Regions from separate parts of the Mesorhizobium sp. M0088 genome, predicted to be linked through region 4. Evidence: riboswitches for the same ligand, from Rfam matches in the RefSeq annotation. Region 4 holds a riboswitch; each other region holds the start of a gene.

Region 1 (7,663 bases), on a different contig from region 4:
TCCCACGATGCCGAATGCGGGCTGACTGGTTCGCCATTGGTATGGGACCAGCGGAATTGCCAGCAGGGCTTCATCTTCGTCAATCTCGACGAGGCGCCGGATGTGGAGCCCGGCATTCGCGGATGTCAGGAAGTGCTCGCCTGGCTGGTATTCACATCGCGGTCTGGGTTCCACGATTTTGGGATCGTCGAGGGCAACGAGGAAGGGATTCAAAAACGGGCCCTGACGAGCGGAAAGGGACTATCCCGCCCTCTCCGATCTCCGTGTCAAAACTCTTCGGCAGACGCAGGATCGCATCACAGGGCCCGGCAGCCTTGGCGGCAGCGACATAGTTTCAGTTCATTTCAACAGGTGCTGGCATCTACTGGGTGTATCTCTTATCCGAACAATCCAACAATTACCGCAAGCACGGTCCGCTCGATCGGGTCGACAGCTATTTTCGCGATAAGCCGGTTCTTGAGGGCGCCGAAGCCGAAACGCGACAATCGGTCGCCATTTGCTCTGACGCTCGTCAGATTCTCGTCAGCAGGGGGTGTGCCAATCTGGGAATGCCAGTTGCTCCATCATGGGGAATATTCAACGGAGGCATGAAATGGACGCATTGAACAACGCCAACTCGCCGCGCCGGAACCTCACATGGCAAACTGGGGCTGTTCACGAACTAATCGCTTTTGAACAACCCCTGAGAGACTTGCCACAGGAGCGAGAACAACAAGCCGAAGTTGGCCCGTCCCGTCCTGTTGTCTCAGCCGCAGACCAGCGCTTCAACACGGCGGCCCAGCAGCCACATAGGAGTCTTATCGCAATTTCCAACCGCGGTGCGACTGTCAATTCTGATCAGCCCAAGACAGGCGGGCTTTCGGCGGCCCTGGAGTGCGTCGTGGAGCGTTCCGGCGCGGTCTGGGTAGGTTTTTCCGAGCATCTGGGCGACGGGGATAAGCAACAGGTGCCCCTCGTGCAGCGTGGCAAAGGTCAAATCGGGTGGCTCGATGGGCCGGCAGCGGACTATTCTCGGTACCATCAAGGTTTTGCAAATTCAATATTGTGGCCGGCGCTCCACTCGCTGCCGGACCGGATCTCAGGCTCGGAAGAGGATTATAAAAGTTATCGCGACGTCAATGCCTTCATGGCGCGCGCGGTGTCCGAATTGGGAGATAACGCAGTCTACTGGGTTCATGACTACCATTTCCTGCCGCTCGGCGCTGATTTGCACAGACTCGGCATTGACCGGCCGATCGGCCATTTCCTGCATACGCCATGGCCCGAGTCTGACATGATGGAGCGCGTGCCCAATTCTGGCGAGCTAATGAAATGTATGCTCGAGTATGATCTGCTCGGTTTCCAGACCGACCGTGATGTGAGCAATTTCCTCGCCTGTGTCCAATCTCATTTGGGGCTGGAGAGCAAGAACGGGGTCGTTTTCTCGGACCATGGCCAGACGCAATGCCAAAATTTTCCTATAGGTATCGATCCGAAGCAATTCGAACAGTGTGCCGCAGATTCGCTTGAGGCGCAGAAAGCCTACATTTCGCAGTTGAAACTTGGCGGAGCAAAGCTAGTTATCGGCGTCGATCGGCTCGACTACACCAAGGGCATCGACAATCGGATTAAAGCTTTCGATCTGCTGGCAGTCGAGCCGCAACGTGTCTCGCTCTTGCAAATCGCAACTCCCTCACGTGGCGACATCCAAGCGTACAGCGAATATCGGCGCGACGTCGAAAGACTCGTCAATCAAGTCAACAACCGGCATGGCACGGACGAGTGGATGCCGATTATCTATGAGAACAGGTCGTTCACCCAAGCTGAGATAGCGGGTCTTTACAGAGCCGCGCGTGTTTGCGTTGTGACGCCGTTGCGCGATGGCATGAATCTTGTGGCGAAAGAATACATTGCTGCACAAGATCCGAGCGACCCTGGCGTTCTGGTGTTATCGAAGTTTGCCGGCGCGGCCGAAGACTTCGGCGAGGACGCCCTGCTGGTAAATCCGAGGCTCTCCGACGAGATAGCTACCGCGATCTCAAGAGCGGCCAGCATGCCGCGCGAAGAACGCATCCAACGCTGGCGGAGGATGATGGACAAACTTGAAGCGTATACGATCCACCATTGGTCAGCGGACTTCGTTCGGCAACTGGACAGCAGCCGGGTTACGGTCCCTGCGGATCACTTCCACTATGTTGGCTTGGGCTGGATCAGCGAGGCCCAAATGCCTTCGTATCGGACCGAGCCAGAATTGCACACCGCGCTGACGCGTGCACTGGATAAAAACTGGGTCCTGCCGATCGTATGATGCAGAATATGAAGCACGCGAGCTTTGCCTGCATTTGCGCATCCCTCAATGCCGAGCGCTTGGAGAGAGAGATACTTATCCTGACCGCCTGAATGCGGCTTAAGCGGCTTATCGGGACCACAGTCGGGCTTTGCATCAGACCCTTGAGCCAGGCTCCGTCAGTGTGGTCTCTTGCCGCCGAGCGGAGTCATCACGATTGCCTAGTCACCCGTGATGACGACTGGCGTGCCAATTCCCCTCGGACCACGGTTTGGCTCTCTCCGAGAAAACCGCTTCTACCACGCACGCACGGCTTGCGGCCGCATCGTTAAACATCGCCACCAATGCGATCTTCTGCATTCTAATGACGTTGTCACGCGCTTGAAGTCTTGTCCGAAATCCTTCATCGGCGACCTGCGAGGGATGTCGCAGCCCGACAGGGATCCATTAGTTGGACAATGGTGGCAGCGGAGCAGCGCCGCCAATGGGCGACTGAATATTTCAGAATGTTAGACAAGTGTAAAAGCGAAATCACATAACGACATAAACATTTCGTTATGCGTCATTGACAAAAGAGCGGACTGCTGTGATTGTCTGCGTGTCGTGGTTCTCGCGTGCGGCGCTGCCGCAGCGGAGCTAAGAGGGAAGCCGGTGCAATGCCGGCGCTGCCCCCGCAACTGTTAGCGGCGAGCCAACCCCACTCATGTCACTGAGGCGAATACCCTCAGGAAGACGGGTAGAGGCTATGACCCCGCGAGCCAGGAGACCTGCCACGGCGATTTACGTCCACGGGCGGGGTGTCTCGGTGGCCGCTGCAAGCCGGCGTTCGTGCCGGTCTGCTAGCGCCTTCCTTGTCATCGGCGCCCCAACCATCGGGGTATGACATGACTGACTCTCAGGAAATTCCTGTAGCAACGCTCGGCGTGCCGCGCTTCGGTCGTCGGCGAGAACTGAAATTCGCGCTTGAAAGCTACTGGTCCGGAACATCGTCCGCTGGCGACCTTCTCACGACGTCGAAGGCGCTCCGTGCCGCTAGCTGGGAAGAGCAGCGCGATCGCGGCGTGTCGAAAATCCCGTCGAACGACTTCTCGCTTTACGACCATGTGCTCGACACCGCAGCCATGGTCGGGGCCGTTCCATCCCGTTACGGCTGGAATAGCGGCGAGGTCCCACTTGACATCTACTTCGCAATGGCGCGCGGCAACCAGGGTCAGACGGAGGATTGTGGACACGCTGGTCACCAGGAGGAGGCTCATGGACCTGGTGTAACCGCGATGGAAATGACCAAGTGGTTTGACACCAACTACCACTACATTGTGCCGGAACTCGATGATGATCAGACGTTCGCCCTCTCGTCATCGAAGCCGGTCGATTACTTCCTCGAGGCTAAAGCTCTCGGCATTCACACACGCCCAGTCATCCTTGGACCCATCACCTTCCTCAAGCTGGCGAAATCGCCTGCCGAGGGGTTCGGTCCCATCGCGCTCCTACCGCGGCTGCTGCCCGTTTACGAGCAAGTCCTGCAGAAGCTGAAGCTGTCGGGAGCCGACTGGGTGCAGATCGATGAGCCAGCGCTTGTCCTCGATCTGAACCCGAACGAACGAGCTGCGTTCGAATTCGCCTATGGCCAGCTGTCGAAAGCCGCGCCCGAGCTGAAGATCATGCTGGCTACGTATTTCGGGTCGCTGGGGGACAATCTCGAAACCGCGGTTTCTCTGCCCCTGGCCGGGCTGCATATTGATCTCGTGCGCGCTCCCGAGCAGCTGGAAACGGTGGGTCGGCTCGCTCCGAAGGATCTGGTGCTCTCGCTTGGCTTGATCGATGGCCGCAACGTCTGGCGTGCGAACCTGCCCGCCATTCTCGACCGCATCAAACCGATCGTCGCCGGCTGGCCCTTGGACCGCGTCGAGATCGCGCCTTCTTGCTCGATGCTGCATGTGCCGATTGATCTGCGCATGGAGACGGAACTCGACGCCGACATCAGGTCGTGGCTCGCCTTCGCGGCCCAGAAGACCGACGAGCTGGTCTTGCTGGCCCGGGCCCTGTCCCAAGGCAGGGATGCGGTGGCAGGCGCGTTGAAAGCGTCTGCCGAGGCTGCCGCCACGCGCGTGACATCCACGAGGATCCATGACCCGCTTGTTCAGGGGCGGATCGCTAGCATTGAGGACAGCGCGAAGCGACGAGAGAGCGCTTTTGGCGAGCGCTCCAGAGTCCAAGCCGGCTCACTCGGGCTGCCGCCGTTCCCGACGACGACCATCGGGTCCTTCCCGCAGACGCCGCAGGTACGCAAGGCGCGGGCCGCTCATGCGAAGGGCCAGCTGAGCTATGTCGACTATGAGACGTTCCTGAAGAAGGAGATCGAGGCTGCAATTCGCTGGCAGGAAGAGATCGGGCTGGACGTGCTGGTGCACGGTGAGTTCGAGCGAAACGACATGGTACAGCATTTCGGCGAGCAGTTGTCCGGCTTCGCGCTCACCCAGCATGCCTGGGTACAAAGCTATGGGTCGCGCTACGTGCGTCCCCCCATCATTTTCGGCGACGTATCGAGGCGCAATCCGATGACAGTGCGCTGGTGGCAATTCGCCCAGTCGCTTACGGAAAAGCCCGTGAAGGGAATGCTCACAGGCCCAGTCACCATTCTCAACTGGTCTTTTGTTCGCGACGACGTACCCCGCTCCGAAGCCTGCCGCCAGATCGCGCTCGCCATCCGCGACGAAGTGACGGATCTCGAAAGGTCCGGCGCAAGGATGGTCCAGATCGATGAGGCCGCGTTTCGCGAAGGATTGCCACTGCGCCAATCTGACTGGAAAGTCTATCTCGACTGGGCTGTCGAATGCTTCCGGATCGCTTCAACGGGTGTAAAGGACGCGACTCAAATTCATACCCACATGTGCTATTCGGAGTTCAACGAGATCATTCCCGCGATCGCTGAAATGGATGCGGATGTCATTTCGATTGAGACGTCGCGCTCGAAGATGGAGCTGTTGGACGCCTTCACGAGCTCCAAATATCCGAACGAAATCGGTCCCGGCGTTTATGATATTCACTCACCACGCGTCCCGGAAGTCGGCGAGATTTCGGACTTAGTCATGCTTGCCCGCGAGCGACTGTCCGACGGACAACTGTGGATAAACCCGGACTGTGGCCTCAAAACACGCAAATGGGAGGAGGTCCGCCCTGCCCTCATGAACATGGTCGCTGCAGCGCGCGCGCTCCGGCAGAAAGTGCAGGCGTGAGGCTTCTCTTCCTCACCGTGTGGGGAGTTGCCGGCCGGCGGATGTCGGCCGGGAATATGCCAACCCGATCACACTCTTGAAAATAAGCCACACGGCGAAAATGTGCAATTTTCCTTCGGCACGTGTCCTCATCCCGCAGAAATATAAATGTGACACCACGCTATAGTATTGGTCCTTGGGAACATACAGGCCCCGCGCCTCGAACAAATCGTACACACGTCGTTTCTCAAAGTAGACTGCTTGGCATGTTCGCTCAGGCGGCGACAATATATGATGCTGCGCGTCTGTCCGCTTCCCCAGTTGATTTGCGCAGACTACGGGCGAGGTTGCAGGTTTCGGGTATTGCTAGCGTGTCCCGCCAATTCGGAGATGGACGTGGCAATTCGTGTGGCCCAAGTAAAAGCCGCAATCATTTTCGATTGCGACGTCCGCAGCCAGTTGGCCCTTATTTTCCTAAGATCTGCGTTACAGGCCGGGGCGTTGTCGCCGTTTCGGAGGGTAAGATGGGATAGGTGACCTCGGGTGCCTCTCCGGTCAGCGAGTTGAGGAAGGCAACAAGCAGATCAACTTCTTCGTCCGCCAGTACTACGCCAAGCTGGGTGGTCCCCATAATAGCGACGGCCTGTTTCAGATCCCAAACCTTGCCCGAATGAAAGTATGGCGCGGTGAGTGCAACGTTGCGCAGCGGCGCCACGCGGAAAACATAGTAGTCATCGGCTGCATTGGTGACCGCGAATCGGCCCTTGTCTTTGTCCGGCAGGACCTCGGCGCTGGGCTGTTCCACGAGGCCAAAGGGGAAATAGGCTTGCCCACCAACGTTGATGCCGGCATGGCAGGACGAGCAGCCTTTGTCCATGAAAAGCGCCAGGCCCTGTTTCTGTTCGGAAGTCATGGCAAGCTCATCACCATTCAGGAAGCTGTCGAACGGGGCCGGTGTGACCAATGTCGCCTCGAAGGCTTCGATCGCCTTGGCGAAGTTGTCGAAGGTGACCCGATCGGCTTCAGCCGGAAAAGCTGCATCGAACCACTCGACATATTGCGGCATGGACTTGAGCGTGGCGATGACTTGGTCCGGTGTATTGGCCATTTCGATGCCAGCTTGGACCGGTCCCTTCGCCTGAGCCTTCAGGTCTGCGGCACGACCATCCCAGAACTGAGCGATGTTGAAGACAGCGTTCAGTACAGTCGGCGCGTTGCGCTGTCCCTTCTGCCAACCATGGCCGATCGAGGTTTCGTGATTGTCGTCGCCGCCCGTGGCCAGGTTGTGGCACGAGTTGCACGACAAAACGCCTGACGCCGAGACGCGTGGATCGAAGAACAGTGCCTTGCCGAGAGCGATCTTTTCCGGGGTGTTCGGGTTGTTGGCTACTGTCGGCGTGGTGGATGGCAAAGCCCTGAAGGTGGCCAATGCCGTATCTCTGAGGTCGGTGGGGATCGAATCCGCAGCAAAGGCGGTGGGTGCCAGCAAGGTGACAGCCATCGTTCTGAATAGGATTTTCATAAATGGTCTTCCTGCGTCGTGCACGCAGCCACTATGCGATCTGCGGCTCATGAACGCCCTGAGCTAGATCAGTTGAGGGAGAGGATCGGGGTCTGGCACCTGTTTTCGCGGCTGAGCTGGGACCCTCTTGGAAGTGATCGCTCTTCTCGATTGGACTTCAGGGAGGAGGAGTATCCCTGCTCGACAACCGTTTGTATGCATCAAAGCACGCCCTGGCGGCGGCTTCGTAGATTCGGTCACTGCGATCTTCCCGCCATCGTTGAGAAAGTCGAGAGCACCCGCAAGACTGGCAATCTCTTGCACGATGTGCGCTGCACGCCTTGCGAAAAGTGAGCTTTTGAAACCTCAGGGTTCATTCGTTCCTCCGGACCTGCTGATTGCGTGAATCGACCTTATCGACACCCGCCGACTGCACATTGTGATGTCACCAGCGATGGCGGTTTCAATACCTAAGCAGCGACGGTCTATGCGACAGTATGGATGTCCTATCGGAATAGCCGGTCCGCCTTGTCGATCGTCACACCGGCATATAGTTCCGCTTCTACGAACATCCCGCGAGGAAAGACATGGCCAATACGCGCAGTATCGCCAATCTAGCCCTTGTGCCGGCGCGGCGCTTGAGCAGGTCCACCGGCTGTAACTGCCTCACACCTCGATCCA
Region 2 (7,663 bases), on a different contig from region 4:
ACCTCATGCGAGCGGGCCAGCCGCCGGATCAGATCCTGGTCGAGCGGCTTGGCGAAACGGGCGTCGGCGACCGTGGTGGACAGCCCGGCAGCCCCTAGCTCCTCCGCGGCGATCAGGCAATCCTGCAACCGCGTGCCGAAAGACAGCAATGCAACCTTGGTACCCTCCTTGACGATGCGGCCCTTGCCGATTTCGAGAACCGAGCCGCGCTCCGGCATGTCGACGCCGACGCCATTGCCGCGCGGATAGCGGAAGGCGATCGGACCCTCATCATAGCTCGCCGCGGTGCGCACCATGTGGCGCAGCTCCGCCTCGTCGGCGGCCGCCATGACGACGAAACCCGGCAGTGTCGCCAGGAAGGTGGTGTCGAAGGCGCCGCAATGGGTCGCGCCATCGGCGCCGACGAAACCGGCGCGGTCGATGGGAAACCGCACCGGCAGTTTCTGGATGGCGACGTCGTGGACGACCTGGTCGTAGGCGCGCTGCAGGAAGGTGGAATAGATGGCCGCGAACGGCTTGTAGCCTTCGGTGGCAAGGCCGGCGGCGAAGGTCACCGCGTGCTGTTCGGCGATGCCGACATCGAAGGTGCGCGATGGGAACGCTTCGCCGAACAGGTCGAGACCGGTGCCGCTCGGCATGGCGGCCGTGACGGCGACGATGCGGTCGTCCTCGCGGCCCTCCTGGACCAGGCTTTCGGCGAACACCTTGGTGTAGGCCGGTGCGTTGGCTGGCGCCTTGGCCTGCGCGCCGGTGATGACGTCGAACTTGTTGACGCCGTGATATTTGTCGGCGGCGGCTTCGGCCGGCGCATAGCCCTTGCCCTTCTGGGTGACGACATGGATGAGCACCGGGCCTTCGCCATTGTCGCGGACATTTTTCAGGACCGGGATCAGGTGCTCCAGATTGTGGCCGTCTATCGGGCCGATGTGATAGAAGCCGAGTTCCTCGAACAGCGTGCCGCCGGTGACATAGCCGCGTGCATGCTCGACCGCCCTTGTGATCGCACGATCCGCGCGCTTGCCGAGATAGGACGTCAGTTTCTTGCCGAAATCGCGCAGGCCGATATAGGCCTTGCCGGAGGCCAGCCGCGCCAGATAGGCGCTCATCGCGCCGGTCGGCGGCGCGATCGACATGTCGTTGTCGTTGAGAATGACGATCAGCCGTGCATCGAGCGCACCGGCATTGTTCATCGCCTCATAGGCCATGCCGGCAGACATGGCGCCGTCGCCGATGACGGCAATGACGTTGTTGCGGCCGCCGGAGAGATCGCGGGCGGCGGCCATGCCGAGGCCGGCCGATATCGATGTCGAGGAGTGGGCGGCGCCGAAGGGATCGTACTCGCTCTCGGCGCGGCGGGTGAAGCCGGACAGACCGCCTTCCTGGCGCAGCGTGCGGATACGGTCGCGGCGGCCGGTCAGGATCTTGTGCGGATAGGCCTGGTGGCCGACATCCCAGATCAGCCTGTCATCGGGGGTGTTGAAGACATAGTGCAGCGCCACTGTCAGCTCGACCACGCCAAGCCCGGCGCCCAGATGACCACCCGTGCGGGACACGGCGTCGACCAGCTCGGCGCGAAGCTCGGACGCCAATTGCGGCAGTTCGCTTTCCGCAAGCGTGCGCAGGTCGGCCGGGATGCGGACCTTGTCGAGAAGCGGCGTATGCGGCGTTGCGTTCACTGTGCTCGGGCTTTCGGTTGATGGGCGAAATAGGCCGCCGGCCGGCGAAAGTAAATGCGTGTCAGTGACGCGGATCAGGCCCTAGTCTTTTGTCTATGCATTTCGTTCTGCCACTTTCGGGCGACAGGCATCAGCTTTCCGGCAGCGGGATGAATTCTTCCTCGTCTCCTGGAACGATGTCGAAGCGGCCCGTCTTCCATTCTTGCTTGGCCTGTTCGATGCGCTCCTTCGATGAGGAGACGAAATTCCACCAGATATAACGCTTCGAACCAAGAGAGGCGCCGCCGAACAGCATGAAATGCGCGCCGGTCAGCGACGACACGACGATCTCGTCACCGGGACGGAACACCAGCAGCCGTTCGGCTGGGAACACATCGCCCGAAATCGAGACCTCGCCTTCCAGCGTGTAAATGGCGCGCTCTTCCGCGTCGGCAGGGATTTTCACGCTGGCGCCGGGCGCCAGGCGCAGGTCGGCGTAGAGCGTCTCCGAGTCGGCCCTGACCGGCGACCGCAACCCCTGGAAATCGCCGATGATGAGGCGCCCGTTGACGCCTTCGGCATCGATCTCGGGAAGCCTGAGCGCTCCTGTGTTCTCGAACACAGGAGCCACCTCTTCCTTGTCGTCCGGCAGCGCCAGCCATGTCTGCAGGCCGGATACCGACATCGGCGCGCCACGCAGTTCCTCCGGCGTACGCTCCGAATGGACGATGCCGCGGCCGGCGGTCATCAAATTCACGTCGCCGGGCTGAATGACCATTTCGGTGCCGAGTGAATCGCGATGCCGGATCTTGCCGTCGAACAGATAGGTGACCGTCGACAGGCCGATATGCGGATGCGGACGGACGTCGAGCGCCTGGCCGGCCCGCAGGATGGCAGGACCCATGCGGTCGAAGAAGATGAACGGCCCGACCAGCCGCCTTTTTGCCGTCGGCAGGGCACGGCGCACCTGAAAACCGCCGATGTCCTTGGCGTTCGGAATGACCATCAATTCGATCTGGTCGCTGGCAAAGGCGTCGCCTGCCTCAGGGTCTTTCCCGGGGAAGAAGCTCATGGACTCTCCTTGTCGGCCGTCGAAGGCCGCCTGGCCGCGTCAGGCAAAGCGGATCGCCGCCTTTGCCCGCAGCTTGGCCGCCACCTCTTCGCGATTACGCGGATGCTGATGGGTTTCCAGGGAATCGAGCAGTTCGCGCGCCGAGGCCGCGATGGCTTCGACGGCATGGTCGAAGGCGTGCTGGTTCTGCTTCGAGGGCCGCGTCGTTCCGCTCAGCTTGCGGACGAACTGAAGAGCCGCGTCGCGCACCTCGTCAGGGGTTGCCGGCGGATCAAAATTGAACAGGGTCTTGATGTTTCTGCACATCGCTTCCGTATCTCCTCTTGTCCTTGAGCTGTTTCAATCGGGACGAGTTATATCCTCGATCATGATCATGTCCAAAAACCGGTGAGGCGAGCCTATGTTCGGACCGGGCCTCAATCCGCGTCGAGCGGCTCCGTTCCGACCGGCTTGCCGTCGCGCGACAGCCTGATCTTCTCGACCTTGTCCTCGGCGGCCTTCAGCAGCCGGTCGCAATGCGCCTTCAGCGCCTCGCCACGTTCATAGATCTTGATCGACTGGTCGAGCGGCACGTCGCCACGCTCCAGATCATCGACGATCTTCTCCAGCGCATCGAGTGCCTGCTCGAAGCTCATCGCCTTGACGTCTTCGTTGGTCTCATCGGCCATCATTCATCCTTTCATCAGTCGCCCGACATGGGCGGCGACCGAAAATGCCAATCCCTGCAGATCGTAGCCGCCCTCGAGCAGGCTGACGAGCCGGTTGCCGCTGTGGCGTGCCGCGCGCTGCATCAGCTGGCCGGTCGCCCAATCGAAATCATCCTCGGTCAGATTGATCTCGGCCAGCGGATCGCGGTGGTGCGCGTCGAACCCCGCCGAAATGATAATCAGGTCGGGCGCGAAATTGTCGAGCGCGGGCAGGACGCGCGACAGGAAGGCATCGCGAAACACCTCGCTGCCAGTCTGCGGCGCCAGCGGCGCGTTGACGATGTTGCCGGCGCCCGTTTCGTTCTTCGCTCCGGTGCCGGGATAAAGCGGCATCTGGTGTGTCGAGCAATAGAGCACCGACGGATCGTCCCAGAAAATGTCCTGCGTGCCATTGCCGTGATGCACGTCCCAGTCGACGATGGCAACGCGTTCGACACCGTGTTTCTTCTGCGCATAACGCGCCGCGATCGCCGCCGTGTTGAACAGGCAGAAGCCCATGGCCGTGGTCTTTTCGGCATGATGGCCGGGCGGCCGGGCGGCGACGAAGACGTTGTCGGCGCGGCCCGAAAAGACGTCATCGACGGCGGCGTTAGCGGCGCCGATCGCGGTGATCGCCGCTTGCCAGCTCTTCGGACTGGCAGTGGTGTCGGCATCGATGCGGGCAATCCCCTCGTCGGGAATGGCGGCGCGCACGCGGGCGACGAAATCGGCGGGATGCGCGTAGAGGATGGTGGCCTCGTCGCCTTCCGGCGCCTGGATACGATCGAGCCCGGCAAAGGCTTCCTCATCGAGCACGCGCTCGATGGCACGCAAGCGGTCGGGCCGCTCGGGATGTCCGGGCGGCGTGAGATGCTCGAGGAAGATCGGATGGGTGTAGAGACGGGTGGTCATCGTCCTAATCTAGTGACCCGGATCGACAAAGGCCATGCACGGGCGGCCGATGACTGGGGAAAATCGCGACTGCGTCCATTCGCGTCGCTGCAAGCATTGGCGTCCTCAGCACTTCGGCGTAAGGTTTTTGGTACTGCCTGGTGCCCGCCGCAAGCGGGAGAATCGGGAACACGGTTGAATTCCGTGGCGTGCCCAACGCTGTGAGGGGGACCGCGCCGGTAAATGCCACTGTCGATGACGGGAAGGCACCGGACGCGGGTTGATCCCGAGCCAGAAGACCGGCCTGGCAGGCATCGTCATCCGCATGGCCAGGCGGATGATATCAATTGCAATCGCAAGGGGACAAGCGATGCCGGAACACCTGACCGCTGCTGTTGGCGACGGATTTGACCAGAGTGCGCGCGATGCGGTCTATCGCGCCATGTTCACACGGCGCGACGTGCGCAGCCATTTCCTGCCCACCGCGATCGATGACGACGTGCTGGCGCGGCTGCTGCTTGCTGCCCATCACGCGCCATCGGTCGGCTTCATGCAGCCATGGAATTTCATTGTCATTCGTGACATCGAGCGACGGGCGGAGGTGCGCGACCTGTTCCTGGCCGCGCGCGAACAGGAACTGCCGGCGATCGAGGCGGAAAAACAGGCACTGTACCGCAAGCTCAAGCTGGAAGGCATCTGCGAAAGCGCGCTCAACATCTGCATCACCTGCGATAGGCAGCGCTCGAAGGGTTCGCCGCTGGGACGCTGGCACAATCCGGAGATGGATCTCTACAGCACCGTCTGCGCGGTGCAGAATTTCTGGCTGGCCGCGCGTGCCGAGGGCGTCGGTGTAGGCTGGGTCAGCATCATCGAAGCGCAGGCGCTAAAGCGGCTGTTGGCCATTCCGGACCACGTAACGCCGATCGCCTATCTCTGCGTCGGCCGTGTTTCCGAGTTCGCTCCCAAACCGGACCTTGAAACGCATGGCTGGGGACGGCGGCTGCCGCTGCCGGAGCTGATCATGAGCGAGACCTTTTCCGGGCAAGGCGAGACACAGCTCAAATCCACCGTGGCGCGCCTCAACACCGTTTCTGCCTCACCAGACATCACCCGCCCGGCCGATCAGGGTGTGGCGCCGGCCGTAGCCCAGCGCGAACCGCCGAAGGAGGCGAGCGCCTTGTCCTTGAGCTCCCTGAACTTCGACGACGCCTCGGCCAGCCGGGCGTCCCAGGCCGGATCCGGCACCTGGCCCGCGATGGTCTTGAAATAGACCTGCATCAGGCAGGCGATGGCGAAGGGTTCAATGAATGCCGCCTTGAATGCCCAGGCGAAGACGATGGCGAGCACAAAAGCCCAGCCGGCGAGCTGGCCAGGCATCAGGAACAGAATCGCGCCGGCAGGCGCCAGCATCATCAGAAAGATGATGAACGACACGCCCCACATGATGACCGCCAGCCAGACGGCGTTCTTGACCATGACCTTGCCGTTCTGGGCATAGAGCACGACGCCCTGGCGCGCCGTCTCGAAGGGCGAGGCTGAATTGATGCGGATGTTGTAGCCGAGGATGATCTCGTCGACATAGGTCAGCGACAGGCGGATCACCGTGTTGATGAAGGAGACCAGGCCGCTCAGGCCCGGTATCGGCAGGAAGGCGGCGATGCCGCCGAGCAGGCCGGTGATGGCGCGGATGGCGCCCTTGACGAGTTGGTCGACGACGAAAAGGATGTTGGCCTCGGCGAAACGCTGGGTCACGATATCCCTGGCATAGGCGATCTGGTCCTGACCGCCGGGAATGTCGCGGCCGTCGATCAGATGAACCATGACGGCGATGTGGCCGGCCTTGACGACATAGAGGATGTATTCGCGGATCCAATACACAGCGATCGAGACGAGGCCAAACCCGACCACGCCGCCCCACAGGGCAAAGGACATGGGCCCGTCGGGATCAGTGGAGATATGGCCGACGCCATAGCCGACCGAGGCGCCGGTGCCCGTCGCCATAATGTAGGCCAGCGTGATGCCGAAATAGACGATCATGCGAAAGACGATGAACGGCCAGGTCCGCATCATGATGGACACCGACCGGCCGATCTCAAAATCCCACATGTGCCCCGAATCTCCGCCTCAGAGATGGTGGAAGAGGATGGACTCAACCCTGCGATTGTCAATTGCCGGCCCTGACGCCAAAAGGCAACGAATTCGGGCTAACGGGTTTCTTCGGAGCCTTCGCCGGCGCGTAGGCTGACGGAGCATCAAACGAAAAACCCGCCTGTGCGGCGGGTCACTGGCGCAAATCAGCACCATGGACGAATATGTACCTTAGCTGAGGTCACCGAGTCAAGAAAAAATTCCTATCGGGAACAGCTGCCGGCACGAAAGCTCCGGTGGGAACTTCAATTCGACTGCGGGTCCGGCTTCTTGAGCAGGCCTTCGAGCAGTTGCTTGAACGCCGTCACCACCTTCTTCGACGTCGCTTCGGGGTCGCTCGAATTGGCGATCCGTTGCGCTGCCTGGCTGCTCGCTCCGTTGATCAATCGCGAGGCCGTCTCGGGGTCGAGGCTGGAGACAACGACCCCCTCGTCCTGCAGCGCGGTCAGATGGTCGGTCATTGAAGCGATGCACGCACTGCAATTCGGCCATTGCGCTGGATCCCCCAGCACGGCCGGGCCATCCCGGAACATGATGCGCTGGATTTCCGGCTCCAGCGCCATCTCGATATAGGTCGAGCACTCGTCGACGAAATGTTGCCAGCGGGTCGGCGCTCTCGACGCGACCTCATTGATGCGCGCCGCCATCTCGCCGTCAATCTGGGCTATGACCGCCTGCAGCAGCCCCTTCTTGTCGCCGAAATGATGATAGAGCGCGCCGCGCGTCAGCCCGGCCGAAGCGGTGAAATCATCCATCGAGGCTTCCGCATAGCCTGTTGTGCCGAAGGCATGACGGGCCGCCGCGATCAGCTTGGCGCGCGTCTCGGCGATCATCTCCTTGCGGGGTCTGTGCATGGCTTCTGGCCCTATTCACATACGCAACGTATGCCAATTGACATACGCGACGTATGGTCTATTTAATGATCATACGCTCCGTATGTAATTGTCCAATCGTCCTTTGTCGAGGAACCAACCGATGCAAAATCCCTACGCGGAAATCTTTCGTGCCCCCGGAGCCAAGGGCTTTGCGGCCGCCGGCTTCATGGCGCGCCTGCCGATCGCCATGGCGCCCATCGGCATCGTGGCGATGCTGTCGCAGACGCGTGGCGAATACTGGCTGGCCGGAGCCGTCTCGGCGACATACGCGCTGGCCAACGCCTTCGTCGCGCCGCAGATATCGAGACTGGTGGACCGCCTGGGCCAGACACGAAT
Region 3 (7,663 bases), on a different contig from region 4:
TATGCCGACCTGCCCAAGGAGGAGAACCTGGTCAATGTGCTGACGCTTCCCTCGACGACCGCGCTGCTGTCCGTCTTCTGCTATTTCATGTTCTTCGGCGCGGTCTGGGCCTTTCTGGAACCGCTTGGCGCACAGTATGGCATCGATGGCCGCACCGTCGGCCTGATCGTCTCGGCCAGCCTCGCCGTGCAGGTCCTGGGTGCTATGACGGCCACCGTGTTCGAGGCGCGCATCGATTATCGCCTTGCCATCGCGGCGATCGGCGTCGTCGCGCTTGTCAGCTCCCTGGTTCTCGCCAGTAGCCCTGGCCTGACGACGTTCTGGGTCGCTGCCTTGGCCATGGGCTTTATCCTGCTGTTCATCGTGCCCTACCAGATCCGTCTGGCGATCACCGCCGACGAGACGCGCACCGCCGTGCTGCTGGTGCCGGCAGCCCAGCTTTTCGGCCTGGCGATCGGACCGATCGCGGCGTCGCTGCTCATCGACGGCAGGGATTTCCGGCCGGTGCCGGAATTCGCCGCCGCCAGCGCGGTCGCCAGCGTGGCGCTGCTCGGTCTCTTCGTCCTTGTGTCGCGTCGCCGTCGTGCGGTTGCCTGAGCGGGGGGTGGCATGTCGAACATTTGGAGCAACTGGTCGGGCTTTGTAAGCGCCGAGCCCAAGCTGATCGCCAGCCCCGGCGACGCCGGTGAACTCGGTGATCTCGTCCGGACCGCGCCTGGCCCGGTGCGCGTCGCCGGTGCCGGTCATTCCTTCACGCCGCTGGTGAAATCGCAAGGCACGATCCTGTCCCTGGAGAGGCTGGAAGGGCTGGTCTCGCACGACGCCGAAACACATCGGGCGCGGGTGCGGGCAGGGACCCGGCTCGGCCCGCTGATGCGCATCCTGCAAGGCATTGGCCAGGGCCTGCCCAATATGGGCGACATCGACCGCCAGGCGATCGGCGGCGCGCTGGGTACCGCTACGCACGGCTCGGGGCCGACGCTCGGCGCCTATCACACGCAGCTGGAGACGGTGCAGATCGTCGACGGGCTTGGCAAGGTCCGCGACTTCAAGCGGGCAGGGGATCAGGACATGATCCACGCCATCGGCGTCGCGCTCGGCGCTTTCGGCGTGCTCACCGAAGTGACGCTGAACAACATCGCGACCTACCGGTTGCGCCGCCGCAAATATGTGCTGCCGATCACTGAGATGCTGCGCGACTTCGAGGCGATGATGGCCGCGCATCGCTCGGCCGAATTCTACTACATTCCGTTCTCCGGCTATGCGCAGTTCATCGCCAGCGATTTCAGCGACGCCGCACCCACCGCACGGCCGCCGGAAGAGGACGAGGCGGGTTTGAGGACGCTGCGTCGGCTGCGCACCTCACTTGCCTGGCTGCCATCGCTGCGTGGCCGCCTGATCCGTTCGGCGGCCGCCAGATTTCCCGCCGAGGACTACGTGCAGGACTGGCTCAACGTCTATGCCAGCGACCGGCAGACCAAGTTCAACGAGATGGAATATCATTTGCCGTTCGAGGAGGGGCCGAAGGCGCTGGCCGAGATCATCGAGCTGACCGAGAAGCGCTTTCCCGAGGTCTATTTCCCGATGGAGGTGCGCTCGGTCGCGCCGGACCAGTTCTGGCTTTCGCCATTCTACAACAGGCTGACCTGCTCCATCGCCATCCACCATGATGCAGCGAACGATCCTCTGCCGTTCATGCGGGCGGCAGAGCCGATCTTCCGCAGATATGGCGGCAGGCCGCATTGGGGCAAGATGCACAGCCTGAAAGCGGCGGATATGAAAAAGCTCTACCCGCGCTGGGACGATGCCATGGCGGTGCGCCGCGACATCGATCCGCAAAACCGCTTCGTCTCCCCCTACATGGCCGGCTTGTTCGGCATCGAATGATGAGCACCTATTTTTCCACCCTCTCGGATGCGCTGAAGGAAGCCGGCATCTTCCAGCCCTGCCTGCTGCTCGATCGCGACCGGCTGGACAGCAACATTGCCCTGGTGAAGGGGAGAGTGGATCCCGGCCTGGCCGTGCGGCTGGTCGACAAATCGCTCGCCTGCCTGCCGCTGCTTGCGTATATCGCCAAGGCGCTTGGCAGTGAGCGCTTCATGACCTTCCACCCGCCGATCAGCGAGGCGGTGCTGAAGGCGTTCCCGGATGCCGATCTGCTCTACGGCAAGCCGATGCCGATCGGCGCGGCAAGGGCGGCGCTGGTGAAAGCCGATACCGACTGGTCGCGCGTCTGCTGGCTGATCGACAGCGAGGAAAGACTGGCGGAATATGGCGCGCTGGCAGACGAACTCGGCATCGGCCTGCGCATCGCTTTCGAGATCGATGTCGGGCTGCATCGCGGCGGGTTCGCCAATCCTGACGCCTTGTCGGAGGCGTTGAGCGCGTTGCCGGCCCGGCTGCATTGCGAAGGCGTCATGGCCTACGAGGCGCATGCGCCGCTCATTCCTGGCCTTTTCGGCGGACCGGCAAAGGCATTGGCAAAGGCGTCGGCGCAGGCCTCGGCGTTCGTCGCCTGTCTCGGCGCCGACCAGCGCCGCATCCTGAACATCGGCGGCAGCAAGACCGCGCTGCTTCATCATGGCGGCGCGGCCAATGAGGTCTCGATGGGCTCGGCCTTTGTGCTGCCCAGCGACTTCGATACGCCAGGCCTCGACGGCTTCCAGCCGGCGGCCTTCATCGCCACGCCGATCCTGAAAATGGTCGAGCCGATGCTGCCCGGCCCGCCGGCCGTCACTCGCCTGCTGCAGGCGCTCGGCCGGTTCCCGCGCAAGGGTTGCTACCTCTATGGCGGCAAGTGGATGGCCGAGCCGGTCTTCCCAGAAGGCATGAAGGCGAACGGGCTGCTCGGCCTGTCCTCCAACCAGCAATTCATGGGCTTGCCCGCCGACGCGACCGCAAAGCCCGGGGACTACGCGTTTCTAAGGCCGACGCAGAGCGAAGCCGTGCTGCAGCAGTTCGGGTCGATCGCGGTGTTTTCCGGCGGCCGGATCGCCGATCGCTGGCCGGCGTTGCCGATGGCCTGACCGACTACGCCTTCACCGGTATCCAGATCTCCAGCCCGCCCTTGCCGCTGCGCGGGTCGAATTCGGGGCCGTAGCGTTCGAATTCCGGCGCGTCCGCGATCTCATGCCCGGAGGCCGGCAGCCATTTGTTCCAGATCGTGTTGACCGTCCGGCGGATGGTCGAGATGTGTTCGCGGTGGGCAAAGACCGCATATTTCTGCGCCGGCACCCGCACCCGGTAGAAGTCCCTGGGCAGGTCGGAGAAGTCAGACACTTCGACGCCGGCGATGTAGTCGAAATTGCCGGCATCGTCGCCGTTGACGCAGACGCCATAGGCGACGTCGCCGGTCTCGCCCGGAATGTTGCCGATATAGGGGCCGAAGCGCTGCCACTGCATCGGGATGGCGGCGCTGGTTTCGCAGCTGTAGCGTTCGCCGAGGCCGGCCATCAGGAACGGCCGGCTGGTCTCGAAACGCGGCGGTTCGAGATTGGTGAGGAGGGACTGGTCCATCAGGATCGGCTCCACGAGGTCGAGCTTGTCGAGTGTGCCCTGCGCGCGCACCAGTTCCGGCGTGGTGCCGAACTGATCGCGGAAGGCACGGGTGAACGCCTCATGCGAGTTGTAGCCGGCGTCGAGCGCGACGGCGAGGATGTCGGGCGCCCCGCCCGCCAGCTTGCGCGCCGCCTCGGTCAGCCGGCGTGAGCGCATGTAGCCCATCACCGACCGGCCGGTGGCGGCGCCGAAGGCGCGCGTCACATGAAAACGCGACACGCCGCTGCTTTGCGCGACATCATCAAGCGAGATCGCCTCCGGCAGATGGCTTTCGACGAACCACAGCGCTTTCTCGGTCGGGTCCATTTTCTCCTCGCATTGGCCAGATCATCCTGCCGTTTCCTGGCACGGCCAGTTTGATCGAAATTGCGCATCCCGTGCAATCTGTCCCGACGCCGGTCGCCATCCGGCCAACCGCCCCCATGAGCTTTCGCTTGACAGCGACCGGCGTCATCTCTTAGGTATGTTATATTATTACATATCGAGAGCATGAAATGCCTGTTTCCCTTAGCTGGCCCACCACTCCGTCCGAGAAATCCATTGCGAAGCGATTGGGGGAAACCTACGCTGAAGCGGTGATGGTCCCCGAGTCGAAAGGCGAGGGGTGAAAAGGGAACACGGTGAGGCCTGCGCAGGTCCAGACCGTGGCTGCCCCCGCAACTGTAAGCGGCGAGCAAAATCCGTGAATGCCACTGGCCGGCAAGGCTGGGAAGGCTGGATGGCGCAACGACCCGTGAGCCAGGAGACCTGCCATCACTGAGTTGACCGGACGGGGTGTGCCGGGAGGAAACGCGAACTCCGGTCTTGTCGGCCGGTTCGCCAGCTTCCTTCCGTCGCCAGTTTTGGAAAGTGACGGAAAGTTGGACGGCTCCATCCATCGCATCGTCGTATATACGCTTTGCCGTCCCGACAAGCCGGCGGGCAGCAGCCGATGACCGTAGCGCTTCTCGAAGCCCGTGACCTCTGCGTGACGGCGAATGGGCGGGATCTGGTCCATGCGGTCAGCTTCTCGGTGGCCGCCGGCGATCGCCTTGCCATCATCGGTCCCAACGGCGCCGGCAAGACGACGCTGCTGCGCATGCTGTCGGGCATGCTGCGTCCGAGCTCCGGCGAGGTGAAGCTCGGCGGGCGCCGCCTGGACAGGATTTCAGCCGCCGAACGGGCGCTGCACATTGCCGTGGTCGGCCAGACCGACCAGCCCGATCCGCGGCTGGCGGTGATCGACTATGTCGAGCTTGGCCGGGTTCCGCACGCCGGGCTGCGGCGCAGGAGCGAGGAGCGCGAGATCGTCGTCGATGCACTGCGCCGGACCGGCCTGCTGCCGCTATTTGGCCGCACCATCGGCTCGCTGTCGGGCGGCGAGCGCCAGCGCGCCCAACTTGCGCGCGCCATCGCCCAGCAGCCAAAAATCCTGTTCCTCGACGAGCCGACCAACCATCTCGACCCGCGTGCCCGCGGCGAACTGCTCGACCTCGTGGCAGGCTTCGAGATGACGGTGATCGCGGTGCTGCACGATCTGGCGCTGGTGGCACCGTTCGCCACCAGGGTGGCGGTGATGAACCATGCCCGTCTGCAAGCGCTCGCCGCACCGCGCGAAGCGCTGACCCAAAAGCTGATCCGCGAGATTTTCGGCATCGATGTGCTGCGTCTGCGCCATCCGACCGAAGACCGCGAACTGACGGTGTTCGATGTGCCGAACCGTGCCGCGCCGCCGACGTGATTGAAGCCATTTCATAGTCGACCCAATCCCATCCACAAGGAGCAAACCCGTGAAACGCCTGGCCTTTTCGCTTGTCTTCTCGCTGCTGGCCTCGACAGCCCTGGCCTTCCCGGTCACGGTCGACAGCTGCGGCAAGCCGCTGACCTTCGATGCGCCGCCGAAGCGCGCCGTCATCCAGGATCTCAACATGGCCGAGATGGCTTTCGCGCTGAAACTGCAGCCGTCGATCGTCGGCCTGACCGGCATCACCGGATGGTACAAGGTGGGTCCCGAATTCAAGGCCGAGCAGGGTTCGATCCCGGAACTGGCGCCGAAATATCCGACGCTCGAAAACCTCGTCGCGGTCGAGCCGGATTTCTTCTTCGCCGGCTGGTATTATGGCATGAAGCCGGGCGGCGAGGTGACACCCGATACGCTTGCCCCGCACGGCATCAAGACGCTGGTGCTGACGGAAAGCTGCGTCCATCTCGACAAGAGCCGTCCAGCCGCCTCGATGGACCTGCTCTATGGCGACGTCGAAAAGCTGGGCAAGATCTTCGGCAAGGAGGCCGAGGCGGAGAAGCTTGTTGCCGGCTGGAAGACGCGGCTCGCCGACATCACCGCCAAGGTCGGCAACGGCAAGGCAACGCGAGTGTTTCTCTATGATTCCGGCGAGGACAAGCCCTTCACCGCAGGCAAGTTCGCCATCCCCAGCGCCATGATATCAGCCGCCGGCGGCGACAACATCATGGCCGACATGGACACCAGCTGGGGCAACACGGACTGGGAAACGGTGGCGTCGCGCAATCCGCAATTCCTCATCCTGCTCGATTACCAGGGTGGCGGCGGCTACAAGAAGCTGCTCGATTTCCTGAAGGTCCATCCGGCCATGAAAGAGACGGACGCGGTCAAGAACGAGCGCTTCGTCGCCCTGCGCTATGCCGAACTGACACCCGGACCCGCCAATATCGAAGCGATCGACAAAATCGCCAAGGCCATGCATCCGGAAGCGTTTTGATGCCTGTCGCCCAAAAGTGCGCAGCGGTTTTGGGGCAGCGACATGCATGAGCAAAAGATCCTGGTAGTGCGTCGCACGCGTCCTGACAGACACGACGCATTTCCAGGTTTGCGCCATCCGGCATTCGCACTGGCCATGCTGGTGGGAGCGGCGGCGATCGCTGCTCTCGCATTGCTGTCGATCGCCTATGGCTCGACGCTGATCCCGCTGACCGACGTTGTTGCAGCACTTGGCCGCGCAATCGGCTTCAGTGGGCACGACGTGTCCGGGCCGGTCGGCAAGATCGTCGTCGATCTGCGGCTGCCGCGCACGGTCCTGGCCATCTGCGTCGGGGCCGGTCTCGGCGTCGTCGGTGCGCTGCTGCAGACGGTGACCCGCAACGACCTTGCCGACCCGTTCCTGTTCGGCCTGTCGTCGGGCGCCGCCGCGGGTGCGGTTTCCGTCATCACCGTCTTCGGAGACAGTTTCGGCATCTGGACATTGCCGGTCGCGGCCTTCACCGGCGGCATATTGGCTGCCGGTGTCGTCCTGCTGCTGGTTGCGCGGGTGAGGGGGCAAGGCCCGGAGCGGCTGATCCTTGCCGGCCTTGCCGTGTCCTTCATGTTCACCGCCTTGACCAATTATCTTGTCTTTGCCGGCGACCAGCGCGCCGCGCACTCCGTGCTGTTCTGGACCATGGGTGGGCTCGGCCTGGCGCGCTGGGACAATATCTGGCTCGGCGCCTTGGGTGCGGGCACTATCCTGGCTTACGCGCTGTGGAACCACCGCCGGCTCGATGCTTTCCTGGCCGGCGAAAACGCCGCCGAAAGCCTGGGCGTGCCGGTGGCGCGGATGCGAAGGATGACCTTTCTCGTCGCCGCCTTCTCGACGGCGATCCTGGTCTCGGTCGCCGGCGTCATCGGCTTCGTCGGGCTGATGATCCCGCATCTGTCGCGGCCGCTGGCGGGCCCCTTGCACCTGCGCCTGGTTGCCAGCTGCGCCGTGTTCGGCGCGGTGCTGTTGCTGGCCAGCGACCTTCTGGCCCGAACGCTGCTGCCGCCGCAGGAACTGCCGATCGGCATCATCACCAGCTCGGTCGGCGCGTTCTTCGTCGTCACCATGCTGATCCGCAACCGGCTTTAAGCGTGGTCTCGGTCAGGGCCGCGATTACTCTCCCGAAATGCCCAGTTGCACCTGTTGCTTTGGGCGCTTCGACTGGAACAGGGCAAGCAAAAAAACGCCGGCCTGAACCACGACGATCGTCGGGCCCGTGGCTGCGTCGATGTGATAGCTGAGGATCGTTCCCACGACGCTCGACCCGATGGCGGCCGCGGCAGCAATGGCGAGCATCCGCTCAAAGCTCTTCGTCAAAAGAAAACCGATCGCTCCCGGCGCGATCAGCATGGCGA
Region 4 (7,663 bases):
CGGGCGAGGTGCCGAAGATGCGCGGGCTGATCTTGCCGTCAGCGCGGGTTTTGGCCGCGAGCGGGTTTTCCGAGTCCTCCTCGTCGCGGGCGGCAACTGCGTTGGCGGCGGCATCGATCAGCGCGATCTGGGTCGGGAACATGTCGCGGAACAGGCCTGATATGCGCCAGGTGACATCGACGCGCGGCCGGCCGAGCGTGGCCGGCGGCAGCACTTCGATGCCGGTGATGCGGCCGGTCGCCGAATCCCATTGCGGCCGGCAGCCCATCAGAGCCAATCCTTGCGCGATCTCCTCGCCGCCGGTGCGCAGTGATGCCGAGCCCCACAGGTCGATGACCAGCGAGCGCGGCCAGTCGCCATGCGATTGCATGTAGCCGCGCACCACCTCCTCCGCCGCTGCCTTGCCCAGATCATAGGCGGTCGGCGTCGGCATGGTGCGTGGGTCCGAGGTGAACAGGTTGCGGCCGGTGGGCAGAACGTCCGAGCGACCCCGCGCGGGCGCGCCGGCTGGGCCGGCCTTGACATGGCGGCCATCAAGCGCGGCGAACAGCGCTGTCTTCTCGCATTCGGCACTTTGGCGGCGCAGGGCGTCGGGCTCGTCGTCGGGCGCGCGGCCATAGATATGCAGCCCGTCCTTGATGGCGAAATCCTTGAGGTCGCAGAGCCAAGCGTCGATGCGGCGCAGCGCTTCGTCGGGTGCGTCGGTCGTGGCGACGCCGGCTTCGGAGGCGAAACCGGTCTTTTGCGCGGTGTCGACGATCAGCTTCGCCAGACGATCTCGGCGGCGGCGGTCGAGCCCGTCGGCCTGGGCGTATTCATCGACCAGCCGCTCGAGCTTGTGTTGGTTTTCGTCGAGCCCGGCGCCGGTCAGCGGCGGTGGCAGATGGCCAAGGGTGACGGCGGCGATGCGGCGCTTGGCTTGCGCCGCTTCGCCTGGGTTGGAGACGATGAAGGGATAGACGACGGGCAAGGCGCCGGTGACGATCTCGGGAAAGCAGTTCTCCGAAAGCGCAACGGTCTTGCCCGGCAGCCATTCCAGCGTGCCATGGGCGCCGACATGGACCAGCGCGTGGACGCCGAGCGACTTGCGCAGCCATAGGCCAAAGGCGATCAGCGCACGGCGTGGGGGTAAAGTCGGGTCGTGGTAGTCGGCCCGGCGGTCGGCGGAGCGGCCGCGATCCGGGGCGAGGGCGATGGTGATGTTGCCGAAGGTGGCGGCGCGGAAGGGGAAGCTTCCGCGCGAGGGGGTCTCGCACAGCCCTAAGTCATCTTCTGCTGTCCCCCAAGCGGCTTCTACCGCTGTAATCGCACCCGTCGGCAATTCTGTCGAAAGAGCGAGATAATCGTCCAGCCTCAGCCCATCGCCGCTTAACCCCAGCAGCCCCAGCAACTCACGCGGCGTCTCCGGAATCTCCTCAACCCCGTAGCCCTGATCCCGCAGGTCCTGCAGAATGGCCAGCACGCTGGACGGCACGTCGAGGCCGACGGCATAGCCGGTGCGGCCGGGGGCGCTGGGATAATCCGGCATCAGGATCGCCAGCTTGCGCTCGGCGCGGGGCGTCTCCTGCAGGCGGATAAAGGCCGCGACGCGGTCAGCCACTTGCGCCACGCGATCCGGTTCCGGCCGGTTGGCGAAAGCGCGGTGGCCAAGTGCTGGATCGATCTCGCTCTCGCCCTTGAAGGAAATGGCGCCGGCCAGGATGCGGCCGTCGAGCTCGGGCAGCACGACATGCATGGCAAGGTCGGCGGGCGCCAGGCCGCGCTGGTTGTTCTCCCAGATGTCGCGGCGGGTGGTGGCGACGATGACCTGGAAGACCGGCACGCCGGCGCGGTCGAACAAGGTCTCATTGCCGGGTTCGGCACCGGACGCGAAAGCGGTAGCGGTGATGATGGCGGCGGGTTTCAGTGAGGCGAGTGCTGTTTCCACGAACGCCAGGGATGCCGGGTCCTTGAGGCTGGAGACGAAGATGGGGACTGGGTTGATGCCGCGCTGTCGCAGAGCTTCAAAAAGTGCGTCGATCGGCGCGACATCGGCGGCCAGCAGCATCGAGCGGTAGAACAGGATAGGCACGACCTTTCCCTCCCCCTCGAGGGGAGGGTGGCCCGCAGGGCCGGGTGGGGTCGGTACGACCGGACGCGGCGTTTCTTTGAGTCGGCGCGCTTCGGAGAGGACCCCACCCCCGGCCTGCGGCCGGACCCTCCCCTCGAGGGGGAGGGGGACGACGCCACGTCCGGGTTCGTAGTAGCCAGCTTTGGGCACGGCGACCGGTTCGACGAAAGACGCATCCGACCCCGCCAGCCGCGCCAATCTCCGCACCAGCGCGCTCATATTCGCCGGGCCGCCCTCGCGGAAATAGTCGAGCAGGCCGTCCAACTCTTCGCGCGGCAGCGTGGAGGCTTCGATCAGGCGCAAATCCTCGTCGCGGCATTCGCCGGGCAGCAGCGCCAGTTTTATGCCGCGTTCGCGGGCGGTCGAGGCGAGCTGGTCGCAGCCGTAGCGCCACCAGTCGTAGCCGCCGAGGATGCGCACGAGGATGATCTTGGCGTGGCGGGCGACGCTGTCGATCCAGAGGTCGACGGACATGGGATGGCGCAGGTCACGAAGTGCGGCCAGCCGCATCGAGGGCAGGCGGCCGGCATCGGCCTTCCAGGCTGCCGCCAGTCCGGCGAGGTCGCTGTCGGTGAAGGACAGCGCCACGATATCCGCCGGCGTCTGCCGCAGATCGACCGGCTCGGCGAGGTCGTCGAGCGAGGCGGATGTCGTGGTGAGGATGTGCATCGCGACCCGTGTCCGAAATCAGCCGGCGAGTATACGCTCGATCGCCGGGCGGTTCAGCCCTTTCAGGCCGATGACGACGAGACGCGAGCGGCGGTCGTCCTGCGCAGTCCAGGCGCGGTCATAGTAATGATTGACGCGCGGCCCGACGGCCTGCAGCAAGAGCCGCATCGGCTTGCCGCCGACTTCGACGAAGCCTTTTACGCGCAGCACGTTCTCTTCTTCTGCGACGGTGGCGACGCGCTTTGCCAGCTCGTCCGGATTGGCGATCGAGGCAATGTCGACGATGAAGGTGTCGAAGTCGTCATGCTCGTGGTCGAACGCGCCGTCATGATGGGACTTGCGGTTCTGGATGTCGTCCTCGACGGCGAGACCGAGCCCGAGCAGCACCGAGGGATCGACCTTGCCATGCGATGTCGGCACGATCTTCACCGCGCGGGCGGAGTGTTCGCCAATGATGGTATTGGCGCGGGCGGTGCCGGCGGCGTCCATCAGGTCGCTCTTCGACAGGATGATCAGGTCGGCGCAGGCGATCTGGTCCTCGAACAGTTCTTCCACCGGGTCGTCGTGGTCGAGCGTCTCGTCCCCGGCGCGCTGCGCCTGCAGGGCATCCATGTCGTTGGCGACGCGGCCTTCGGCCAAGGCCGGGCCGTCGACCACGGCAATGACGCCATCGACAGTCACCCGGCTTTTCACGCTCGGCCACTGGAAGGCCTGGACCAGCGGCTTGGGCAGCGCCAGGCCCGAAGTCTCGATCAGGATGTGGTCGACCCTCGGCGTCAGCGACAGGATCTTGTCAAGCGCCGGGACGAAATCATCGGCGACGGTGCAGCAGATGCAGCCATTGGCCAGTTCGACGATGTTTTCCTCCGGGCAGGTGTCGATGCCGCAGCCCTTCAGGATCTCGCCGTCGATGCCGATGTCGCCAAACTCGTTGACGATGATGGCAATGCGCTTGCCGCCGGCGTTTTCCAGGAGATGGCGGACCAGCGTCGTCTTGCCGGCGCCGAGGAAGCCGGTGACGACGGTGCAGGGAACGCGGGAGAGGTTCGCAGACGAATCTGGGGCAGTCATGGTCAGTCCTTCAGCATGTCGAGGGGAGGGATGCGGGCAACGAGGCCACGCTTCAGGCTATCGGGACGGCCACGCCAGGGAATGAGACCGTCGGTCGAGGTGGCGAAAAGCTTGGCGCCCGTGACGAGGTCGGCGCCGCTGGTCTCGGTCAGGTCGCCAAAGACATAGCTCCAGCAGCCGTCGCGCAGGATGGCGGCGCTGAGGCGCCGCTTGCAATTGCCAAGGCATTCGACGCTGCGGATGCGGATGTCGTCGCCGGATGCGGCGCGGCGCGTATCCTCCGCCAGCAATTCGCCGGCGCGAGGATGGGCGTCGGAGCCGGTCTCATCGCGGCAGGAGGCGCAGACGATGATGGTGACGCCGGCCAAGGCATCATCATGGCCGGACGAAATATCCGCTGTGCCAGCCGAAAAACTGCTGTCGTGGTCCAAAGATCGGGCTCCTTGCCCGGAAACCCGCCGGGCGATCGGATTCTATAGTCGCAGACGGCAGGTCTCCTGGCTCGCGGGTCATCGCCTTGGGTAGCCGCCTTCCCGGGAACTCCCAGTGGCTTTCGGCCTTGGCTCTTCGCTTACAGTTGCGGGGACAGCCGCGGATTTGGGATTTTGCCCCGCACCGCATTCCCTCTTAGCTCTTGCCGTTGCGGGCAAGAGACCATCTGAACCGGATTTAGGCTTTTGCGGGCGGCGGTGTCAACGCGAGCTTACGACATGGCGATGTCGGCCAGCGCCGGACCCAAATCGCCGGCCGGGGTCACTTCCATGCGCTCAAGGCCAAGCCAGCCCTGCATCTGCTTCAATTCCTCGAACAGTTCTGCAGCGGTTTCAGGTGGCGCCTTGGGCTCGGCGTAGGCCGCATGGACCCGCAGCACGCTGGCCGGACGATCTGCCTTGAGGTCGACGCGTGCCACGATCCTGTCGCCGAGCAGGAACGGCAGGACATAGTAGCCGTATTGCCGCTTGTCGGCCGGCGTGTAGATCTCGATGCGGTAGTGGAAGTCGAACAGCCGCTCTGTGCGCGAGCGTTCGAAGACGACAGGATCGAACGGCGCCAGCAGGGCGCGGGCCTCGACTTTGCGCGGCAGGCGGGCATCCCGGTGAAGATAGGCCGGCTTGTCCCAGCCTTCGACGCGCATCGGCAGCAATTCGCCGGTTTCAACCAGTTCCTCCAACCGGCCTTTCATATCGGCCGGCGACAGGCGGAAATAATCGCGCAAATCGCCTGAAGTCGCCACGCCGTGGGCGCGGGCGGAAATGCGCAGCAATTCGCGGTGCGCGTCCTCAGGCGTCGGCACCGGCAGATCGAGGACCGCCTGCGGCAGCACGCGCTCGGGCAGATCATAGAAGCGCTCGAAACCGCGACGGTGCGCCGTGGTGATGCGTCCGGCCCAGAACAGCCATTCGAAGGCATGCTTGGCGTGGCTCCAGCCCCACCAGCCGCCCGAGCCTTTCTGGCCTTCGAGCGCGGAAGCGGCGATCGGGCCGCGCTCGGCGACCTGGCGGTAGATCTCCTCGATATAGGCGGCATGTTCGCGGCCCCATTTGGCGAGGCCCAGATACATTTCGTCGCCGCGCTCGGCGCGCTGCATGCGCCAGCGCATCAGCGGGTAGGTCTCGACCGGCAGGAAGGACGCCTCGTGCGCCCAGTATTCGAAAACCGTGCGCTTACGCGTCACGGCCGCGTTGTCGAGCAGCGAGAACGGGTAGGGACCAAGGCGCGAATAGAGCGGCATATAATGAGCGCGCACCACCGCGCTGACGGAATCGATCTGCAGCAGGCCGGTGCGGGAGAGGGTGCGGGCAAAATGCCGGCGGTCGGGCGTGCCGGTCGGGCGGGGATCGAGAAACCCCTGGGCGGCAAGCGCGATGCGACGGGCCGTGGGGAGCGAAATCTTTTCCTTCATGCAGGCATCACTTTGAAGTGTTTTGACCGAGGGTCGAATGGCTGATTCCAACCCATGCTAGCAGGGTTTTGGCGGCATCCATGTCAGGAGAGAAAAGTGGAGTAAAAAGCGAAGGAAATCAAACAGGAGCGGATCGGACCAGTTTGCCGCGATATGCCGTCCAGGTCGGTGTTTTGAACAAGGTTTGACTTGCTTCGCTGGAAGTGCTGCGCTAACCCTCGCCGCGTTGCAGCATAGGCCCTTAAAACGGTTCAGCGGTTAAACTGTCACGCTTCCGCATTAGGGTCCGGTGCTGTAATCAAACTGGATTGGCGCCAACGGAAAGCCGAGCATGAACGCACTCTTGAGCTCATACCTGCCCATCGTCCTGTTCATAGGCGTGGCGCTGGTTGTCGGCCTGGCGCTGCTGGCCGCGCCCTTCCTGGTGGCCTACCGCAATCCCGATCCCGAAAAGCTTTCCGCCTATGAGTGCGGTTTCAACTCGTTCGACGACGCCCGCATGAAGTTCGACATCCGTTTCTACCTGGTGTCGATCCTGTTCATCATCTTCGACCTGGAAGTGGCCTTCCTGTTTCCGTGGGCGGTGTCGTTTTCGAAGATCGGCATGCTCGGTTTCTGGTCGATGATGGTGTTTTTGGCGGTGCTGACCATCGGCTTTGCCTATGAATGGAAAAAAGGAGCGCTGGAATGGGATTGAACGACAGTTCAGGCACCCTCGTCGCGCCGAAGCCCAAGGGTATTATCGATCCCAACACCGGCAGGCCGGTGGGGGAGGACGATCCCTTCTTCCTCGAGATCAACAACGAGTTGGCCGACAAGGGCTTTTTGGTCACTTCGACCGAGGCGCTCATCACCTGGGCGCGCAGCGGGTCGCTGATGTTCATGACGTTCGGCCTCGCTTGCTGCGCGGTCGAGATGATCCACACCTCGATGCCGCGCTATGATTCGGAGCGGTTCGGCGTCGCGCCGCGCGCGTCCCCGCGCCAGTCCGACATCATGATCGTCGCCGGCACGCTGACCAACAAGATGGCGCCGGCGCTGCGCAAGGTCTACGACCAGATGCCGGAACCGCGCTACGTCATATCGATGGGCTCCTGCGCCAATGGCGGCGGCTACTACCACTACTCCTATTCGGTGGTGCGCGGCTGCGACCGCATCGTGCCCGTCGATATCTATGTGCCCGGCTGCCCGCCGAGCGCCGAAGCGCTGCTCTACGGCATTCTTCTCTTGCAGAAGAAGATCCGCCGCACCGGCACGATCGAACGGTAAATCCATGACCGCATCCCTGAGCGAACTGTCGAACTATCTCGGCGAGAAGCTGATCGGCCGCGTGAACGAGGCTGATATCGCCTATGGCGAACTCACCATCCGCGTCGAGCCGCGCGATCTGGTCGAGGTCATGACCTTCCTGCGCGACGATGCGCGCTGCCAGTTCATCTCGATCATCGACGTCTGCGGCGCCGACTATCCGTCGCGGGCCAAGCGCTTCGACGTCGTCTATCATCTGTTGTCGCCGAAGCAGAATGTGCGCATCCGCATCAAGGTGCAGGCCGACGAGGAAACCATGGTGCCATCGATCACCGGCGTCTTTCCCGGTGCCGACTGGTTCGAGCGCGAGACCTACGATCTCTACGGCGTGCTGTTTTCGGGCCATCCCGATTTGCGCCGCCTGTTGACCGACTATGGTTTCGAAGGCCATCCGCTGCGCAAGGATTTCCCGCTGACCGGCTTCGTCGAGGTGCGCTACGACGACGAGGCCAAGCGCGTTATCTATGAGCCGGTCGAGCTCAAGCAGGAATTCCGCAATTTCGATTTTTTGTCCCCGTGGGAAGGTACGGATTACGTGCTGCCGGGTGACGAGAAGGCAAAGCAGTAAATGGCTGAAACTTCGGTCCGCAACTTCAACATCA

The links. Region 4 has a riboswitch for cobalamin ahead of NKJ67_RS32610 (DUF1636 family protein). Riboswitches for the same ligand answer to the same signal wherever they lie in the genome.
Region 1: linked by a shared signal. The riboswitch ahead of metE (5-methyltetrahydropteroyltriglutamate--homocysteine S-methyltransferase) and the one ahead of NKJ67_RS32610 (DUF1636 family protein) in region 4 are both predicted to bind cobalamin.
Region 2: linked by a shared signal. The riboswitch ahead of bluB (5,6-dimethylbenzimidazole synthase) and the one ahead of NKJ67_RS32610 (DUF1636 family protein) in region 4 are both predicted to bind cobalamin.
Region 3: linked by a shared signal. The riboswitch ahead of NKJ67_RS24280 (ABC transporter ATP-binding protein) and the one ahead of NKJ67_RS32610 (DUF1636 family protein) in region 4 are both predicted to bind cobalamin.

The regions. Positions count from the first base shown of each region.
Region 1 is NZ_JAMYUI010000022.1:50,165-57,827, reverse strand. It holds gene NKJ67_RS24660 (alpha,alpha-trehalose-phosphate synthase (UDP-forming)) at 593-2,287, shown strand; cobalamin riboswitch at 2,854-3,055, shown strand; gene metE (5-methyltetrahydropteroyltriglutamate--homocysteine S-methyltransferase) at 3,151-5,502, shown strand; gene NKJ67_RS24650 (cytochrome-c peroxidase) at 5,948-7,003, opposite strand.
Region 2 is NZ_JAMYUI010000003.1:183,618-191,280, forward strand. It holds gene dxs (1-deoxy-D-xylulose-5-phosphate synthase) at 1-1,676, opposite strand, end outside; gene NKJ67_RS05175 (pirin family protein) at 1,807-2,727, opposite strand; gene NKJ67_RS05180 (DUF2277 domain-containing protein) at 2,767-3,033, opposite strand; gene NKJ67_RS05185 (exodeoxyribonuclease VII small subunit) at 3,144-3,395, opposite strand; gene NKJ67_RS05190 (histone deacetylase family protein) at 3,399-4,325, opposite strand; cobalamin riboswitch at 4,447-4,626, shown strand; partial or broken gene bluB (5,6-dimethylbenzimidazole synthase) at 4,675-5,304, shown strand; gene NKJ67_RS05200 (hypothetical protein) at 5,427-6,410, opposite strand; gene NKJ67_RS05205 (TetR/AcrR family transcriptional regulator) at 6,698-7,306, opposite strand; gene NKJ67_RS05210 (MFS transporter) at 7,428-7,663, shown strand, end outside.
Region 3 is NZ_JAMYUI010000021.1:119,193-126,855, reverse strand. It holds gene NKJ67_RS24300 (MFS transporter) at 1-597, shown strand, start outside; gene NKJ67_RS24295 (D-arabinono-1,4-lactone oxidase) at 610-1,887, shown strand; gene NKJ67_RS24290 (DSD1 family PLP-dependent enzyme) at 1,887-3,026, shown strand; gene NKJ67_RS24285 (AraC family transcriptional regulator) at 3,031-3,864, opposite strand; cobalamin riboswitch at 4,121-4,327, shown strand; gene NKJ67_RS24280 (ABC transporter ATP-binding protein) at 4,490-5,278, shown strand; gene NKJ67_RS24275 (ABC transporter substrate-binding protein) at 5,328-6,275, shown strand; gene NKJ67_RS24270 (FecCD family ABC transporter permease) at 6,411-7,397, shown strand; gene NKJ67_RS24265 (metal ABC transporter permease) at 7,422-7,663, opposite strand, start outside.
Region 4 is NZ_JAMYUI010000038.1:31,659-39,321, reverse strand. It holds gene cobN (cobaltochelatase subunit CobN) at 1-2,779, opposite strand, end outside; gene cobW (cobalamin biosynthesis protein CobW) at 2,798-3,850, opposite strand; gene NKJ67_RS32610 (DUF1636 family protein) at 3,853-4,281, opposite strand; cobalamin riboswitch at 4,321-4,524, opposite strand; gene NKJ67_RS32605 (winged helix-turn-helix domain-containing protein) at 4,554-5,753, opposite strand; gene NKJ67_RS32600 (NADH-quinone oxidoreductase subunit A) at 6,085-6,450, shown strand; gene NKJ67_RS32595 (NuoB/complex I 20 kDa subunit family protein) at 6,441-7,022, shown strand; gene NKJ67_RS32590 (NADH-quinone oxidoreductase subunit C) at 7,027-7,629, shown strand; gene NKJ67_RS32585 (NADH-quinone oxidoreductase subunit D) at 7,630-7,663, shown strand, end outside.